One region of the Bacillus sp. FSL R5-0422 genome, then DNA from elsewhere that is predicted to be linked to it. Evidence: riboswitches for the same ligand, from Rfam matches in the RefSeq annotation. Region 1 holds a riboswitch; each other region holds the start of a gene.

Region 1 (5,824 bases):
CATCACTAAACGTATTGGCATAGGTCGATAAAATCTTGATTTTCGGATTCACTGATTTGGCGCCTTTTTGGAACCCTTTTTCAAAACGATGAATGACATCTGCATCGACACCGCCAACAAATCCAATGACATCACTTTTTGTTGTCATGGCAGCAAGCGCGCCTGCTAAATAGCTACCCTGCTCTTCTTTAAACGTCACGGAGGTCACGTTTTTCAGTTCAGATACGGCATCAATGAGCAAGAACTGCTTCTTCGGATATTTCTTTGCGACTTTTTCTAAGTCTTCTTGCATACTAAAGCCTACCCCGATGACGAGGTCATTGCCAGCTTTTACGAGCTCGGTCAGCCCTTTTTCATATGTATCGGTTTCTGCAATTTCTCTATAATCAAATTCAATTCCTAGGTCATCACGTGCTTTTTCTAATCCTTTAAATGAAGAATCGTTAAATGATTGATCACCAAGACCATCATCTGTGAGCATAACGCCAATATGCTTCGCATTTGATGCTGGTGGTTTCCCTTGTTGATTGCTGCATGCGGCTAGCACCATAAGCATGGCTACCAACAGAAGTAATGAAATTTTCACTTTCATCCAAACACACACTCCTTTTATCATCCTTACTCCTTTCTTATCGGATTTGAGAGGCGTTGTTTCAATGGCTATGTGAAGGTTTTTCATGACTTTTTTCACTGAAAAAAACCAATATTTATACAAATATAAAAAAAGGGATAAAACCATGATGATTTTATCCCTTTTTCTTTATTTCATTGTCATATGAAAACCCATAAGGTTAAGGTTCTCTTTCACGCTGCTCATTTTTTCTCGTATGTCCAGCCCTCTTTTTGGTAGACTAGGCCGTTTTTCATCAAATGACCTAATGCCCGTTTAAAGGCTGCCTTGCTCATTTGGAATCGTTCGCGGATGTCTTCTGGATCGCTTTTATCTCCATAAGGCATCGCACCATTTCTCGTTCTCATATAAGTTAAGATTTCTTCTGCATCGACAGATAACGCTTCCTGTTTTCTAGGAAGCAGAGACACGTTCACAGTTCCATCCTCTTTCACTGCAATGACGCGTCCTGTCACGGTCGATCCTAATCTTGGCTCTTCCTTTCGTTCTGTCCGGTGGATAAACCCTCGCACCCCTGTATCTGTCAGCATAAACGAGCCTGTCGCAATTAAGCGATAAATTGTTCCAGTGATTTCTTTGTTCATTAAGGTTTCGGGTGCCTCAGTAAATAAGTCACTGATCACATCTTCTGTGGCTGGCTTCGCGAACATTCTACCGTAGCTTGTGACTTTCAGCATACAGTAAAGTTTGTCTCCTTTTTTCGGCCATGCTTCCTCAAAAGGAGGGAGATGTTCTGTTGCGACAAGTGCATCCTTTGACAAGCCAACATCCACAAATGCACCCATGTCTTCTACGACGTCTACGACTTCTACCCAGCCATATGTATGCGCATTGATTGTCGGTATTTTCATCGTTGCAGCTAGCCTTTCTTCATGATCTACGTATAAGTAGACCTCTACTTCATCTTGGTCATCAATATCTTCTGTCATTTCACTACGGTGCAAGAGGACCGAATCTTCACCATCTGTCAAAAAGTAGCCGTATTCCATCTCGTTCTCTATTTGCAAGGTCAGTTGCTCACCTGGTCTCATGTTCTCTTCCTTCCTATCTGCTCGTACAAGAGCGTTCGTTCATCTTTTGATTCACTTTATTCTACTATAATTCTCCTCACATGAACATCTCTAGTTCTGTTAGCTAAAGTGGACAAGCCGGACACGATTTATACCGCTGCCAGCAGAACTCTTTGACTCGTCTCTTCGATAAAGTTTCTTCTTCTCCACGTTGCATGATAAAATAGACGCAATATCTATACATGGAGGTCATGTGTTATGGCAAAAGAAAGCTCATTTGACATTGTATCGAAGGTTGAACTGCCAGAGGTGCAAAACGCCGTTCAAGCAGCGCTCAAGGAAATTAAAAATCGTTATGATTTTAAAGGAAGCAAAAGTGATATTTCTCTTGAAAAAGAAGAGCTCGTGCTCATCTCTGATGATGATTTCAAGCTGGAGCAACTAAAAGATGTACTTGTGACAAAGCTGATCAAACGAAATGTTCCAACTAAAAACATCGACTACGGAAAAACCGAGCATGCCCTTGGCGGAACCGTACGCCAGCGCGCGAAGCTGATCAGCGGAATTGATCAGGACAACGCCAAAAAGATCAATGCACTCATTAAGCAATCCGGCATCAAAGTGAAATCACAATTTCAAGATGACCAAGTGCGTGTAACAGGAAAAAATAAAGATGATTTACAAGAAGTGATTTCTCTTATGCGTAAGGCAGATTTACCGATTGACGTTCAATTTATAAATTTTCGATAAATTTCAAATTTTCCATTGATTATTTCCGATTTTTTCGATACAGTGGATGGAAGTTCAATTCATTGACATGTTCATATCGCTTTCTTATCAAGAGAGGCAGAGGGACTGGCCCTGTGAAGCCTCAGCAACCGGTGTAGTAGAAATCTATTTTCTATGACCAAGGTGCTAAATCCAGCAAGCAACTGCTTGGAAGATAAGAAGAAGAATTACGATACAGCCAAAAAGTCTTCTTCTTATCAGAAGGCTTTTTTTGTTACATAGAAATAAGGAGGAAACCAATGGGCCTATTACAAGACTTACAAAACCGCGTACTGATTGCTGACGGTGCAATGGGAACACTTTTATACTCTTACGGCATTGACCGCTGCTTTGAAGAATTAAATTTATCGAAAGAAGATGAAGTAAAGCGCGTGCACGAAGCATATGTGCAGGCTGGTGCGGACATCATTCAAACAAATACGTACGGCGCAAATTATATTAAACTATCCCGTTACGGTTTAGAGGAAGAAACAAAGCGTATCAATACAAAGGCGGTACAAATCGCAAAAGCAGCCGCAGGTTCTGCTTATGTCCTTGGAACGATTGGTGGCATTCGAACGTTTAACAAAAATGCCTACACGATTGAAGAAATTAAAAGAAGCTTTAGAGAGCAGCTATACATCCTATTAAATGAAGAACCCGATGGAATATTGCTAGAAACGTATTATGACATGGAAGAAGCGAAGGCCGTTCTCCAAATTGCACGCAAAGAAACGACGCTCCCCATTGTCATGAACGTCTCCATGCATGAACAAGGCGTGTTACAGGATGGAACACCGCTTAGGGATGGTTTATCTGAATTGTCCTCTCTTGGCGCAGATGTCGTTGGCATTAACTGCAGGCTAGGTCCTTATCATATGATTCAGGCACTCGAGGGTGTACCGATTTTAGAAAATTCTCATTTATCAGTCTATCCTAACAGCAGTCTTCCCTCACTTGAAGAAGGCAGACTCGTCTATGATACAGATAACGATTATTTCCGAAAAAGTGCACTCGAATTTAGAAATCAAGGCGCACGTATTATCGGAGGCTGTTGCGGAACAACGCCTCAGCATATTCACGCAATGGCTGAAGCGGTCAAGGATTTAGCCCCGATCACTGAAAAAGAAGTGAAAGTTTTAAAAGAAGAAATCATTTCGATTCAAGATCAGCGGACCGAACCAGGACTTGATGAGCTCGCTACGAAAAAACGGACGATCATTGTAGAGCTTGACCCACCGAAGAAGCTGAACTTCGAAAAATTTCTCGTCGCGGCAAAGGAATTAAAGAATGCAGGCATTGATGCCTTGACATTAGCTGATAATTCTCTTGCAACCCCGCGCATTAGCAATGTGGCTTGCGGCGCATTATTGAAACAGCAGCTTGATATGCGTTCACTCGTCCATATCACATGCCGTGATCGTAATTTAATTGGACTTCAATCCCATTTGATGGGTCTCGATACCCTTGGTTTAACTGATATTTTAGCCATTACAGGCGATCCTTCTAAGATTGGGGATTTTCCAGGAGCAACGTCGGTTTATGATTTAACCTCGTTTGATTTGATCCGCCTGATTAAGCAGTTTAACGAAGGCCTTTCTTTTTCAGGAAAGCCGCTTGGGAAAAAGACCAATTTTTCAGTAGCTGGCGCGTTTAACCCGAATGTTCGTCACATTGATAAGGCGGTTAAACGTCTTGAGAAAAAAATTGAATACGGCGCTGATTATTTTATTTCACAGCCTGTATATTCTGAGGAACAGCTTGTGAAAATTCATGAGGAGAGCCGTCATTTAGATAAACCGATTTATATTGGCATTATGCCATTAACAAGCAGCAGAAATGCGGAGTTTATTCACCATGAAATTCCGGGCATCAAATTATCTGATTCCATTCGTGACATTATGGCGAGGGCCGGTGAGGATAAAGAAAAGCAGCGAGCAGAAGGCTTAGCGATTGCCCGCTCTTTATTAGATACAGCCTGCGATTTGTTTAATGGCATTTATTTAATTACCCCTTTCCTACGATCAGACTTAACAGCAGAACTAACCACCTACATTCATCAGAAAGAAAAGGAGTCAAACATCCATGTCAACTATCACTGAACAGCTTAAGAAACGCATCCTCGTCCTTGATGGTGCAATGGGGACCATGATTCAAAATGCCAATCTCACAGCAGAAGACTTTGGCGGCGAAGAGTATGAGGGGTGTAACGAGTATTTGAATGTGACAGCCCCTCACATCATCCGCACGATTCATGAAGAATACCTTGAGGCAAGCGCCGATCTCATTGAAACGAATACGTTCGGAGCTACAAAGCTCGTCCTTGATGAATACGGGCTTGGCCACCTTGCCTATGAACTCAATGTACGGGCTGCGCAGCTGGCAAAGGATGAAGCTAAGCGTTTCTCCACACCCGAGCAGCCTCGATTTGTTGTAGGTGCGATGGGGCCGACTACGAAAACATTATCTGTGACAGGCGGCACAACCTTCGATGAGCTCGTTAGAAACTATGAAGAGCAAGCCCGTGCCCTGATTGATGGCAAATGTGATGCCCTTCTTTTAGAAACAAGCCAAGACATGCTCAATGTAAAAGCTGGTTTCAAAGGCATTCAGGAAGCCTTCCAGCAGACAGGTATTGAGTTGCCTCTCATGGTATCAGGTACGATTGAACCAATGGGCACGACCCTTGCTGGTCAGGATATTGAAGCCTTTTATATCTCTCTTGAGCATATGAAACCGATGAGTGTCGGCCTGAACTGTGCGACGGGTCCTGAATTCATGACAGACCATATCCGCACCCTATCCTCCATCGCCAAATCAGCGGTTAGCTGCTATCCAAATGCTGGTCTCCCAGATGAAGAAGGTCAATATCATGAATCCCCTGCTTCACTTGCTAAAAAGATTTCCGCCTTTGCCAAAGAAGGCTGGTTAAATATTGTTGGCGGCTGCTGTGGAACAACACCTGCACATATACAGGCATTATCAGATGAAGTACGCATGATTCAGCCGCGTCACATCGCACATGAATCGTCTCAACATACCGTATCAGGAATTGAGCCCCTAATATATGAGGAATCAATGCGGCCTCTTTTTGTAGGAGAACGGACCAACGTGATTGGTTCACGCAAATTCAAACGACTCATTGCGGAACAAAAGTTTGAAGAAGCATCAGAAATTGCTCGTGCACAGGTAAAAAACGGCGCTCACGTGATCGATGTGTGTCTCGCTGATCCAGATCGAGACGAGATAGCTGACATGGAAGGTTTTTTACAAGAGGCCATGAAAAAAGTGAAGGCTCCTTTTGTCATTGATTCAACGGATAAACACGTGATCGAAAAGGCACTCACCTATTCCCAAGGGAAAGCCATCATCAATTCCATTAACCTTGAAGATGGCGAAGAACGCTTTGAAGAAA
Region 2 (5,824 bases), 190 kb from region 1:
TTTAGACAATGTATAAATTTCAATCCCCGTCTCTTTCGCTCCATCTGTTTGCAAAAAGCTGATCGGCTTTTCCCCATCAAACCCAATGCCGCCGTAGGCAAAATCATGGACAACACAGAGTTTGTGATCTTTAGCGAATGTCACGGTTTCTTCAAAAAATGATTGGCTTGCCATAGCACCTGTCGGATTGTTGGGATAATTTAAATACATCAACTTTGCTTTTTTCTTAACATCCTCAGGCAACCGGTCATAGTCAGGTAAAAAATCATTTTGCTCAAGTAGCGGCATCGTCACCATCTGAGCTCCAGCGAGCACGGCACCTGACCAATAATCAGGATAACCTGGATCTGGAACAAGGAGCGTATCACCCGGATTCAGCAAGCATTGCGGCAGCTCAACAAGTCCCGCTTTCCCGCCAAATAAAATCGCAATTTCCGTCATCGGATCAAGTGTAACCCCATATTCTCTTTCATAAAAGGCAGCGGCAGCCTTTTTTAATCTCGCTGTTCCGCGGAATGAGGAGTATTGATGATTTTCAGGTTTTGCGACCGCTTCTTGCATCGCTTTTACAATGTGCACGGGAGTTGGCTGATCAGGATTTCCCTGCCCTAAATTAATAATATCTGCGCCTTCCTCCACTTTTTTCTGCACTTTTTGCACAAGGGATGCAAAAAATTGTGTCGGTAATTGTTTCAATACATCTGACTGCTGAAATTCCATTTTTCTTCACCTTCTATTCAAGTTACGTAGCAATACAAACACTGTAATGGATTGTTTCACGAATTGTAAAGCAATTTTGAAAAAGGATTGACATGTGAACTGCAGCTCTGATAATATCTTGAATTAAGAAATGCAAGTAGACACGAAACAATTACATATTGATTTCTCTTATCGAGAGTTGGGCGAGGGATTTGGCCTTTTGACCCCAACAGCAACCGACCGTTAATACCACTGTGAAGTGGGGCGCAGCAAGTAAGCGCCAAGACAATTGTCTTATAGGGCACGGTGCTAATTCCATCAGACGTATGTGCTGAGAGATAAGAGAGGCTTTGAGCATACACGACATCAAGCCTCTTTCTCTCAGGAGAAAGAGGCTTTTTTATATGATTTGGAGGGGAAGCAATTGGTTACACTTACGGCATCATATGAAGAATTAACAGAAAGCTCGGCAGTTGCACTCGCAATTAGACTTGGCTTGATCCAAGAAAGCAGTCATTTGACATGTACGGAAATCGGTGACGGAAATTTAAATTACGTCTTTCATATTTTTGACCATAAACAAGAAAAAGGATTGATTATCAAGCAGGCACTTCCCTACGCCAAAGTGGTCGGAGAGAGCTGGCCACTTACATTAGACCGTGCGAGGATCGAAAGTGCTGCCCTAATCAAGCAGTCAGAATATACGCCGCACCTTGTACCAGCAGTCTATTATTCAGATACAGCTCTTGCTGTGACGGCTATGGAGGATCTATCACACCTAGAAATCGTCAGAAAAGGGCTAATTGCCGGAAAACAATATCCGCATTTATCTGATCATGTCGGAGAATTCTTAGGAAAAACACTTTTTTACACTTCTGACTTTGCCACAAATCCTAAAATCAAAAAACAATTTGTGAAGCAATTTACGAATCCAGATCTTTGTGACATTACCGAAAAGCTTGTCTTCACAGATCCTTTCTTTGATAGCAGCACAAATGATTTTGAAGAAGAATTAAGAGAAGTCGCCGAAGCGCTTTGGGCAGATCTTGAAGTGCAAGCAAAAGCAGCTGAATTGAAGCGTATTTTCCTGACATCTGCCGAAACACTTGTTCATGGAGATCTTCATACAGGCAGTATTTTTGCAAGTGAGACGGAAACAAAGATCATTGATCCAGAATTCGCTTTTTATGGTCCCTTCGGATTCGATATCGGTCACTTTATCGCCAACCTGTTCCTAAACGCTTTGTCTCGTGAAAATGAACACGATCAGCAGCACCTTTTTGACCATGTCGTCAATGTATGGGCGACCTTCAAGGAAGTGTTCGCAAAGGCTTGGAAAGAAGACAGCATTGAAGCGTTTAGTGTATCTGACAGCTTTTTAGAAACAACCTTTGACCGTATTTTAAAAGAAGCAACAGGCTTTGCAGGCTGTGAGCTTGTCCGCCGAACGATTGGCCTTGCTCATGCCGCTGATCTTGATGCGATTCCATCACCATCTAAACGGATTCAGCAGAAAAAAACAGCACTTACGCTCGGAAAAACATTCATCAAACAATATCATGCAGTGGAAACAGCGTCTGACCTCGTCGCATTATTCCAGCAATCTGTAAAGGAGTGACGGGTTTTGTCTAAAGAATTTGAAGTCCCCCGTTCTGTCGAATGGGAAGAAAACCATATTAACATTCTGAATCAGCAAAAATTACCGGCAGAAACCGTGTTTGAGCATCTATATACAAAAGAAGACGTGTATGATGCCATTGTCACGTTAAAAGTGCGTGGAGCACCTGCCATTGGCATTACAGCAGCTTTCGGACTGGCGCTCAGTGCCCAAGACATTGAGACAGAAGACATTGATGTGTTTCAACAAGAAGTCATTCAGATAAAAGAATATTTAAACAGTGCTCGTCCAACCGCTGTGAATCTAGCCTGGGCATTGGAGCGGTTGTTGCGGCGCATTGAGCGTGCAGCTTCAGTCAATGCAGCCAAAACAGACCTTGTCCATGAAGCCATTCAAATTCAAATCGAAGATGAAGAAACATGCAGACAAATCGGTCAAAATGCACTCCAGCTCTTTAAATCAGGTGATCGGATTATGACCATTTGCAATGCAGGTTCCATCGCCACAAGCCGTTACGGAACAGCCCTTGCTCCATTCTATTTAGCGAAAAAGAAAAATCTCGATCTTCACATTTATGCCTGCGAAACACGCCCTGTTCTCCAAGGGGCTAGACTGACAACATGGGAGCTCATGCAAGGCGGCGTAGATGTGACGCTCATCACAGATAATATGGCAGCTCACACGATGAAGGAAAAGCAAATTTCTGCTGTCATTGTTGGAGCTGATCGTATTGCCCGTAATGGAGATGCGGCGAATAAGATTGGCACGTTAAGTCTTGCTATTTTAGCCAAGCATTTTCAAATCCCATTTTTTATAGCTGCACCGCTGTCTACCTTTGATGTCTCAACTAAAGACGGATCAGATATTCCAATTGAAGAGCGTGACCCGCTGGAAGTAAAGGAATTTAACGGCGTCCAAATTGCACCACCTGATGTTCAGGTATTCAATCCCGCCTTTGATGTCACTCCTCACCATCTCATTTCAGGGATCATTACAGAGAAAGGGATTATCACATCGAACTATACTGAAGAGATTGATGCCCTGTTTGCTGAAAACATCTCACTCTGATCATAAAAAAAGCGCCGTGTACTTCTTATTTAAGAGCACCGCGCTTTTTTATTTCATTCGTTTTGGCTAAGATTTCGTTTTTCTGTTCTTCTGTCAAAACGTTCATTTTGACACATAGTGAAGTGATGGCATACATTTTATTCTTTTTGTCCCAAAGCATTCCCTAGCGCCCTCCTTTTTCCCTCAACCAACTTTTTTAGCTTAATAAAAGGATATGTCGCTTGGAAAACTTTTGGAACAGGTCAATCGATTTATTTTTGAACAAATGGGATACCTTCTAATTCAAGCAGAATCGCTTTCATATCTGTCTTCGTTCCTGCATAGCCCGTCAGAGATCGGTCTTTTCCAATCACTCTGTGACAGGGAATAAAAATAGGTATTGCATTGCGTCTGTTGGCTTGTCCAATCGCTCTCACTGCCTTTGGGTTACCAATCGTTTCTGCAATATCTCCATAACTTTTTGATTCACCATACGGAATAGCCGAAAGTGCTTCCCATACTTGCTCTTGAAACAAAGTTCCCGTTTGCTTGAGCGAGAGATCGAATACTTGGCGCTCACCCTTGAAATATTCATCTAGCTGTTTTTTCGCTTCTTGTAATACAGACGTTTCTTTTTCTTTTAGATTGGATGCTTGCTTTTTTGCTAAAAACGGCTCATCATCAAACATCACTTCAATGATGGCATCGTCTTTTTCTAGTATGTATAGTGCCCCAATTGGTGCGTGATAGACGGTATAATACACGTTAATGCTCTCCTTCTTGTTTCTTCTGTCTAAGTGGCAGCGTGAGATGGAAGACGGTTCCTACCCCTTCCTCACTTTCTACCTCAATGGTTCCTTGGTGCTCTTCAATAATTTTATAACTAACCATTAAGCCAAGTCCAGTTCCTCTTTCTTTTGTCGTATAAAATGGTTCCCCTAGACGCCTCAGCTTGTCCTCTGCCATTCCGCAGCCTTCATCCCGCAGTGATATAACAATATGCTCTTCGCCCTTCCTCTGAATGGTCACATAGACATTTCCTTTTCTCGGCATGACTTCAATTGCATTTTTTAGAATGTTAATAAAGACTTGTTTTAATTGATTTTGTTCGCAATAAATGAGCGGTATCTCATCCATTACATTGAGATGCATTTGAACGTTGCCAAGGTTCGCCTGTGCGTGCAGCAGATCCATCGTGTCTTTCACAATTTGCACCACATTTTTTTCTTCATATACGATGGCTTGCGGCTTCGCTAAAATCAAAAATTCGGTGATGATCGATTCAATTCTTTTCAGCTCTGAAGTGATCACATTAAAATAGAGGGAATACTCCCCTTCTATATTTCCTTTTAACAGTTGAATAAAGCCTTTTAATGCTGTCATTGGGTTTCTGATTTCATGCGCAATGCCAGCGGCAAGCTCACCGACCACATGAAGGGTATCTGATTTTCTCACGCGCTCTTCTAATTCCTTCCGCTCTGTCACATCTCTAAAGATCGCCAAATTCATATTATGAATGATGTTGCGTTTAAAAGAGAATTCTAATATCCGCTGATCTGGGTGGTTCAGCACAAACGGCACTTCATTGTCCATTTCATCTAATGACATCGCCTGGGCAGGCTGTGCCAAATGTTCAACTTGATAAGGCGCGAGGATATGGAAAAGATTCATTTCCGTTAAATGATCATCTTTTAACCCGAGCAGCTCGCTTGCGGATGGATTGACTTCGATAATGCGGTATTGGTTATCAAAAAGAACAATGCCGTCCATTGATCCATTAAATACTTTACGGAATTTGAGCTCACTTTCCCGCAGCTCCTCCTCCATCCTTTTTCGATCACTCACATTACGTAAAATGGTTAAATGCTGTCCTTCTAATACCGCATGCTTTGATGTAAACTCAAGCTCTTTAAACTGCCCATTCGCCATTCTGAACAAAAGCTCTTCCCTTATTTCATGATTCCGAATATATCGCCTTCTAGTCGGTCTATATCTCTGATCAGATTTCACGAGAAAGTCTGTGAGTTTTTTGCCTATCAGTGAATGCATAGGTAATTCAAAAATGCGGCAGGCTGATTCATTGGCTCTCACAATCTCTCCATCATCCGCCCAAATGATGATCGCATCCATTGCATTTTCAAAAATTTCTCTAAAGCGTTCTTCACTTTTTAACAGTTTTTCTTCCATTAATCTTTTTTCTGTAATATCCCGCATGATGGACATATAAAAACCGCTCATCACATTTGATGTAATGGTGAGCTCGAATAATTTGTACTGACCAGATTGAAGGGTAACGGGAAGCTCTCCCTTGGCTTTCCCAGTCTCTTTAAGTGATGTTAAAAGGTGCTGTAAGGCTGGAAGATTTTCATCTTCGACAAATTCATTTAAATAACGATCGGTTAAATCAGTCTTTTGCAGTTCAAAGCTCTGACAAAAGGAATGATTGGCGTCGATCATGCA
Region 3 (5,824 bases), 390 kb from region 1:
CTAACGTAGCTAATATTGTGGAGATTGCGAAAGCGATTGAATCTGCTGGAGCAGATGGACTCACGATGATTAATACGTTAATCGGTATGCGTTTAGATCTAAAAACAGGGAAACCGATTCTTGCCAATAAAACAGGCGGATTATCAGGTCCTGCGATCAAACCTGTCGCTGTACGCATGGTGCATGAGGTCAGTCAAGCGGTTTCTATCCCGATTATCGGAATGGGCGGGGTGCAAAATGCTGAAGACGTACTTGAATTTTTACTAGCAGGTGCGAGTGCAGTAGCTGTTGGCACAGCCAATTTTGTGAACCCATTTATTTGCCCAGAAATCATTGAAGAACTGCCAAACGTATTAGCAGCCTATGGGTATTCATCTGTAGAGGAATGTATCGGAAGGAGCTGGAAACATGAAGCACTTGCCCATCATCGCGCTTGATTTTCCATCAGGACAGGAGGCGCTCGCCTTTTTAGAACCCTTTGAAGGGACCCCATTATTTGTGAAGGTCGGCATGGAGCTGTTTTACCAAGAAGGGCCAGTCATCCTTGAGGCGCTTAAAGAAAAAAATTGCCACATTTTCCTCGATCTCAAATTACATGACATTCCAACAACGGTGAAAAAAGCAATGAACCGGCTTGCCGCACTTGGCGTTGATCTAGTCAATGTACATGCTGCTGGCGGGAAACAGATGATGCAAGCTGCGTTAGAAGGGCTTGAAAGCGGAACGCCTGCTGGACAAAAACGTCCAGACATTATTGCAGTGACTCAGCTGACGAGTACGTCAGAAGACATGATGAGAAGCGAATTACTTATAGACCGTTCGCTGCAAGAGACTGTCATCCGGTACGGGCACTTGGCATATGACAGTGGACTAGACGGTGTTGTTTGCTCTGTTCATGAATCCAAAGCCCTTCATGAGCATATCTCACCTGACTTCCTCACTGTTACGCCAGGGATTCGTTTACTAAATGATCAGACCGATGATCAAAAGCGCGTGGCGACCCCTGCTTATGCAAAAAAGCAAGGAGTTTCACAAATTGTTGTCGGAAGGTCAATCACAAAAGCTGATAAACCATTGGAAGCCTATCATCAAATTTTGAAAGAGTGGGAGTGACTGCCAGATGAAAACGAAAATCGCTAAACACCTATTACAAATCAAAGCGGTCTCATTGAAGCCAGACGAACCGTTTACATGGGCAAGCGGTATCAAATCACCGATCTATTGTGACAATCGTCTTACCTTGTCCTATCCAGAAGTCAGACACGACATTGCCGAAGGTCTGAAAGAGTTGATTCTCACTCATTTTGAGGGAGCAGAGGTGATTGCTGGTACTGCAACAGCAGGCATCCCGCATGCGGCATTAGCGGCAGACCGTCTGAATGCTCCGATGTGTTATGTCAGAAGTAAGCCAAAAGCACATGGAAAAGGGAATCAAATTGAAGGTGCCGTATCAAAAGGCCAAAAGGTAGTCGTCGTAGAAGATCTAATTTCAACAGGAGGCAGTGTACTTGAAGTGGTCGCTGCTCTTCAAGAAGCGGGCTGTGACGTACTAGGCGTTGCCGCGATCTTCACATACGGTTTGCCAAAAGCTACGGCAGCATTCCAAGAGAAAAACATTCCATATGTTACTCTAACAGACTATGACACACTGACAGACGTGGCTCTTGAACTGAAAGCAATCGAGCCTTCTGCTATGAATAAATTGAAATGCTGGAGACAAGATCCTTCCTCTGAATCTTGGATGGAAGAAACCGTCTAAAAAGCTGTGCACAATCGCACAGCTTTTTTATTTGGTTAAAAATAGTAAAATAGACTCAAATTTAAATAAAAACTAATCCTATCAATAAAGTCGGGTTGACTTTTGTTTGAATTGTGTTAATATTTAAGACAAATTAAAACACTTATCCAGAGAGGTGGAGGGACTGGCCCGATGAAGCCCGGCAACCTGCGATATGCAAGGTGCTACTTCCTGCAAAATGATTCTATTTTGAAAGATAAGGAAATCGTGAGCTTCCTCATCTTTCTTTCGGACTGAAAGGAAGTTTTTTTATTTTAATGGTGAGGGGGAAGTGAGAGCAAAAGCAGGATGAATACTTAATTGAAGCCTATGCAGAAACTGATTGGGGATATGAATTCAGTTTAGTTGCACTGATTGTTCAGGACGGTCAAGTGATTCAAGTGGAAGAAAACAGAAAAATTCAGTTGACGTAGTGCGAAGAGTAGTGATACTCCGGAAGGGGAGAAACAATGTTAACTTATGAAAATTGGCAAGAGCCGTCCATTACATTTCAAGAAGATGATTTGTATAAAGGGGCCTTATCTGTGCTGAAATGGGCATACGGTCATTATGGTGATCAGCTCGTTTATGCATGTAGCTTTGGTATTGAAGGCATCGTCCTTATTGATTTGATTGCGAAAGTAAAAAAGGATGCAAGAATTGTCTTTTTAGATACAGGTCTGCATTTTAAGGAAACGTACGACACAATTGATGCGGTAAAGGAAAGATACCCGGGTTTAGATATTGTGCTGAAAACCCCTGAGCTGACGGTCGAGGAGCAAAACGATCAACATGGTGATCAACTATGGAAAACGGATCCTCAAAGCTGCTGCCATATGCGGAAGGTCATTCCTTTGCAAGAAGCGTTATCGGGCTATCCTGCATGGCTTTCTGGCTTAAGAAGAGAGCAGTCACCTAAGCGAGCAGGGACGAATTTTTTAAATAAGGATGAAAAATTCAAATCAGTGAAAGTATGTCCGCTTATCCACTGGACGTGGAAGGACATATGGAGATATGCATCTAGAGAAGAACTTACTTATAATCCGCTGCATGATCAGGGATATCCAAGTATCGGCTGTGCGCCGTGTACACAGCCAGCATTTACTGCCGAGGATCTGCGGTCTGGCAGATGGTCAGGCACAGCTAAGACTGAGTGCGGATTACATGAGTAAGGGAGCATAGTGTATGGAAATTGCCGCAATTTTATTTAGTTTATTTTTCGCGCTAAACATTGGCGCGAGTGGTGCAGCTGCTTCAATGGGCATCGCATACGGATCAGGCGCGATTCGAAAGCCGATCTATGCACTCAGTGTATGTGCGGTTGGGATTTTAGCAGGTTCAGTCATTGGCGGCGGTGAGGTCGTCAAAACCATCAGTTCTGGCATTATGCCTGAATCCGTCATTACACTTGAAATTGTTTGTATTATTATTGGTTCTGCTGCATTATCACTCTTTATAGCGAATTTGATGGCGATCCCTTTATCAACGAGTGAGGTGACAGTAGGTGCTGTCGTTGGAGTTGCGGTAGCGTATAAAGTATTGTATGTGAAATCCATTTTAGTCATCGTGTCCTTTTGGGTCATCATTCCTATTGTTGCTTTTCTTTTTACATTCATTGTAGTCAAAATCATCAGAATGTTCCCGAAACGAACCTTTTCAAAAAAAGGCACTTTGATTTTATCGATTATTTTGATCATTAGTGGATTTCTAGAAGCATTTTCTGCTGGGATGAACAATGTCGCCAATGCTGTAGGTCCCCTTGTTGCTTCAGGCATTTTATCTGTTGGGCAAGGAACGCTTTACGGTGGGCTTTTCGTTGCACTTGGTGCTCTTTTATTAGGAAGAAGGGTACTAGAAACAAATGGAAAGAAAATCACCCGCTATCAAACGGGCGAAGGGATATTGCTTTCAGGTACCGGTGCTGGACTTGTCATAATCAGCTCTATTTTTGGGCTACCTGTTCCACTTACCCAAATCACCTCCTCGTCTATCATCGGACTTGGCATGGCAAAAGGTGGACCTAATATTTTTCATAAACATGTGGTGAAAAAAATGCTGAAAGTGTGGGTAGTATCACCCTTTTTATCACTTAGTCTATCGTATTTGCTAGTGAGCCTTTTCTTAAAAGGTGACTATTACTCTATCTTTATCATGATGAGTGTACTGCTTGCCTCACTTGGTGCGCTAAGTCTGATGAAGGCAGTCAAAAATGAGAGCAGCTCGATTCATGAACAGGGCGGCGGGATTTAATGTTAAATCCGACTATTAACATCTACTAAATATGAACATTGAGAGGAAGATACAAATGAGTTTAACACCACATGGTGGCGTATTAATTAATCGAGTAAATGAAGAATATGATCTCAGCACGGTTGCGAAGGAAATTGAACTAGATGCTATCTCTTTTGCAGACCTTGAACTCATAGCAATTGGTGGGTATAGCCCAATTGAAGGGTTTTTAACAAAAGCTGATTATGAAGCGGTTGTCAGCAGTATGCGGCTAGCAAGTGGTGTCGTTTGGTCTCTTCCTATTACACTGCCAGTGACAAAGGAAAAGGCAGCGGAAATCCATCAAGGCGATATTGTGCGTCTATCGTATAATGGAACTGTATATGGCGTAATTGAAGTAGAGGATCAGTACACACCAGATAAAGAAAAAGAAGCGGTGAATGTGTACAAAACTGATGACCGCAATCATCCAGGTGTGAAAAAATTATTTGAACGCGGTGACACTTACATTGGTGGTAAAATTACACTGACGAAACGCAGCGAAAAACCATTCCCTCAATTTACGTATGAGCCGGAAGAAACAAGACGTCATTTTAAAGAGAACGGCTGGAAAACCATTGTTGGTTTCCAAACGAGAAACCCTGTTCACCGTGCCCATGAATATATTCAAAAGACAGCACTTGAAACCGTCGATGGTTTGTTTTTAAATCCACTTGTCGGCGAAACAAAATCAGACGATATTCCGGCAGATGTGAGAATGAAAAGTTATCAAGTGTTATTGAACGGTTATTACCCAAAAGATCGCGTCTTTTTAGGTGTTTTTCCTGCGGCAATGCGTTATGCTGGACCAAAGGAAGCAATCTTTCACGCACTTGTTCGTAAAAATTATGGCTGTACTCACTTTATTGTGGGAAGAGATCATGCAGGTGTTGGTGATTATTACGGCACATACGAGGCGCAGGAGTTATTTGAACAATTTACAAGCGAAGAAATTGGCATTACCCCGTTAAAATTTGAACATAGCTTCTACTGTAATACATGTGAAGCAATGGCAACACCAAAAACATGTCCTCACGATAAAAGCGAGCATGTCATTCTTTCAGGTACAAAGGTTCGAACGATGCTAAGAAACGGAGAATTACCGCCAAGCACGTTCAGCCGAAAAGAAGTCATTGAAACATTAATCGAAGGATTAAAAACGACGGTATCTTAATGGGAGGGTATGGCATGAGCAACGAACATATCGTGTGGCATGATTCATCTATTACAAAAAATGAATATCAACAGAAAAACAATCATAAAAGCGGCATTATTTGGCTCACAGGTCTAAGTGGATCAGGTAAATCAACAATTGCAAATGCAGCGGCTAGAGAGCTGTTTGAACAAGGTTATCAAGTGACCGTTCTTGATGGTGATAATGTGCGGCATGGATTGAATAAAGATTTAGGGTTTTCAGATGATGACAGAAAAGAGAACATCCGCCGCATCGGAGAAGTGGCGAAATTGTTTGTTGAGCAAGGAACGATAGTTATCACGGCTTTTATTTCTCCATTTCAAGAAGACCGCCGCATTGTCAGACAGTTAGTGGAAGCAGGGGAATTTCACGAAGTGTTTGTGAAATGTGATTTGAACGTATGCGAAGAACGTGATCCAAAGGGGTTATATAAAAAAGCTAGAAATGGCGAAATTCCATTTTTCACCGGAATTGATTCACCATATGAAGAGCCAGCAGCACCTGAGCTCGTTCTAGATACAGGTGAATTATCGCGTGAAGAGTCCAAACAACGTCTTGTTGATTATGTAAAAGAAAAAGCGAAA

The links. Region 1 has a riboswitch for S-adenosylmethionine ahead of MKX52_RS05255 (bifunctional homocysteine S-methyltransferase/methylenetetrahydrofolate reductase). Riboswitches for the same ligand answer to the same signal wherever they lie in the genome.
Region 2: another riboswitch for S-adenosylmethionine. It lies ahead of mtnK (S-methyl-5-thioribose kinase); the one in region 1 lies ahead of MKX52_RS05255 (bifunctional homocysteine S-methyltransferase/methylenetetrahydrofolate reductase).
Region 3: another riboswitch for S-adenosylmethionine. It lies ahead of MKX52_RS07350 (DUF2292 domain-containing protein); the one in region 1 lies ahead of MKX52_RS05255 (bifunctional homocysteine S-methyltransferase/methylenetetrahydrofolate reductase).

The regions. Positions count from the first base shown of each region.
Region 1 is NZ_CP152014.1:1,065,758-1,071,581, reverse strand. Features, by position in the region: gene MKX52_RS05270 (BMP family ABC transporter substrate-binding protein) at 1-592, opposite strand, end outside; gene MKX52_RS05265 (S1 RNA-binding domain-containing protein) at 814-1,662, opposite strand; gene MKX52_RS05260 (YajQ family cyclic di-GMP-binding protein) at 1,900-2,391, shown strand; SAM riboswitch class I at 2,473-2,591, shown strand; gene MKX52_RS05255 (bifunctional homocysteine S-methyltransferase/methylenetetrahydrofolate reductase) at 2,670-4,511, shown strand; gene metH (methionine synthase) at 4,495-5,824, shown strand, end outside.
Region 2 is NZ_CP152014.1:1,258,998-1,264,821, reverse strand. Features, by position in the region: gene MKX52_RS06335 (pyridoxal phosphate-dependent aminotransferase) at 1-720, opposite strand, end outside; SAM riboswitch class I at 886-1,044, shown strand; gene mtnK (S-methyl-5-thioribose kinase) at 1,124-2,317, shown strand; gene mtnA (S-methyl-5-thioribose-1-phosphate isomerase) at 2,324-3,385, shown strand; gene MKX52_RS06320 (hypothetical protein) at 3,411-3,545, opposite strand; gene MKX52_RS06315 (methylated-DNA--[protein]-cysteine S-methyltransferase) at 3,637-4,128, opposite strand; gene MKX52_RS06310 (PAS domain-containing sensor histidine kinase) at 4,130-5,824, opposite strand, start outside.
Region 3 is NZ_CP152014.1:1,459,869-1,465,692, forward strand. Features, by position in the region: gene MKX52_RS07335 (dihydroorotate dehydrogenase) at 1-437, shown strand, start outside; gene pyrF (orotidine-5'-phosphate decarboxylase) at 409-1,113, shown strand; gene pyrE (orotate phosphoribosyltransferase) at 1,121-1,759, shown strand; SAM riboswitch class I at 1,899-2,001, shown strand; gene MKX52_RS07350 (DUF2292 domain-containing protein) at 2,098-2,211, shown strand; gene MKX52_RS07355 (phosphoadenylyl-sulfate reductase) at 2,248-2,949, shown strand; gene MKX52_RS07360 (inorganic phosphate transporter) at 2,963-4,027, shown strand; gene sat (sulfate adenylyltransferase) at 4,083-5,219, shown strand; gene cysC (adenylyl-sulfate kinase) at 5,234-5,824, shown strand, end outside.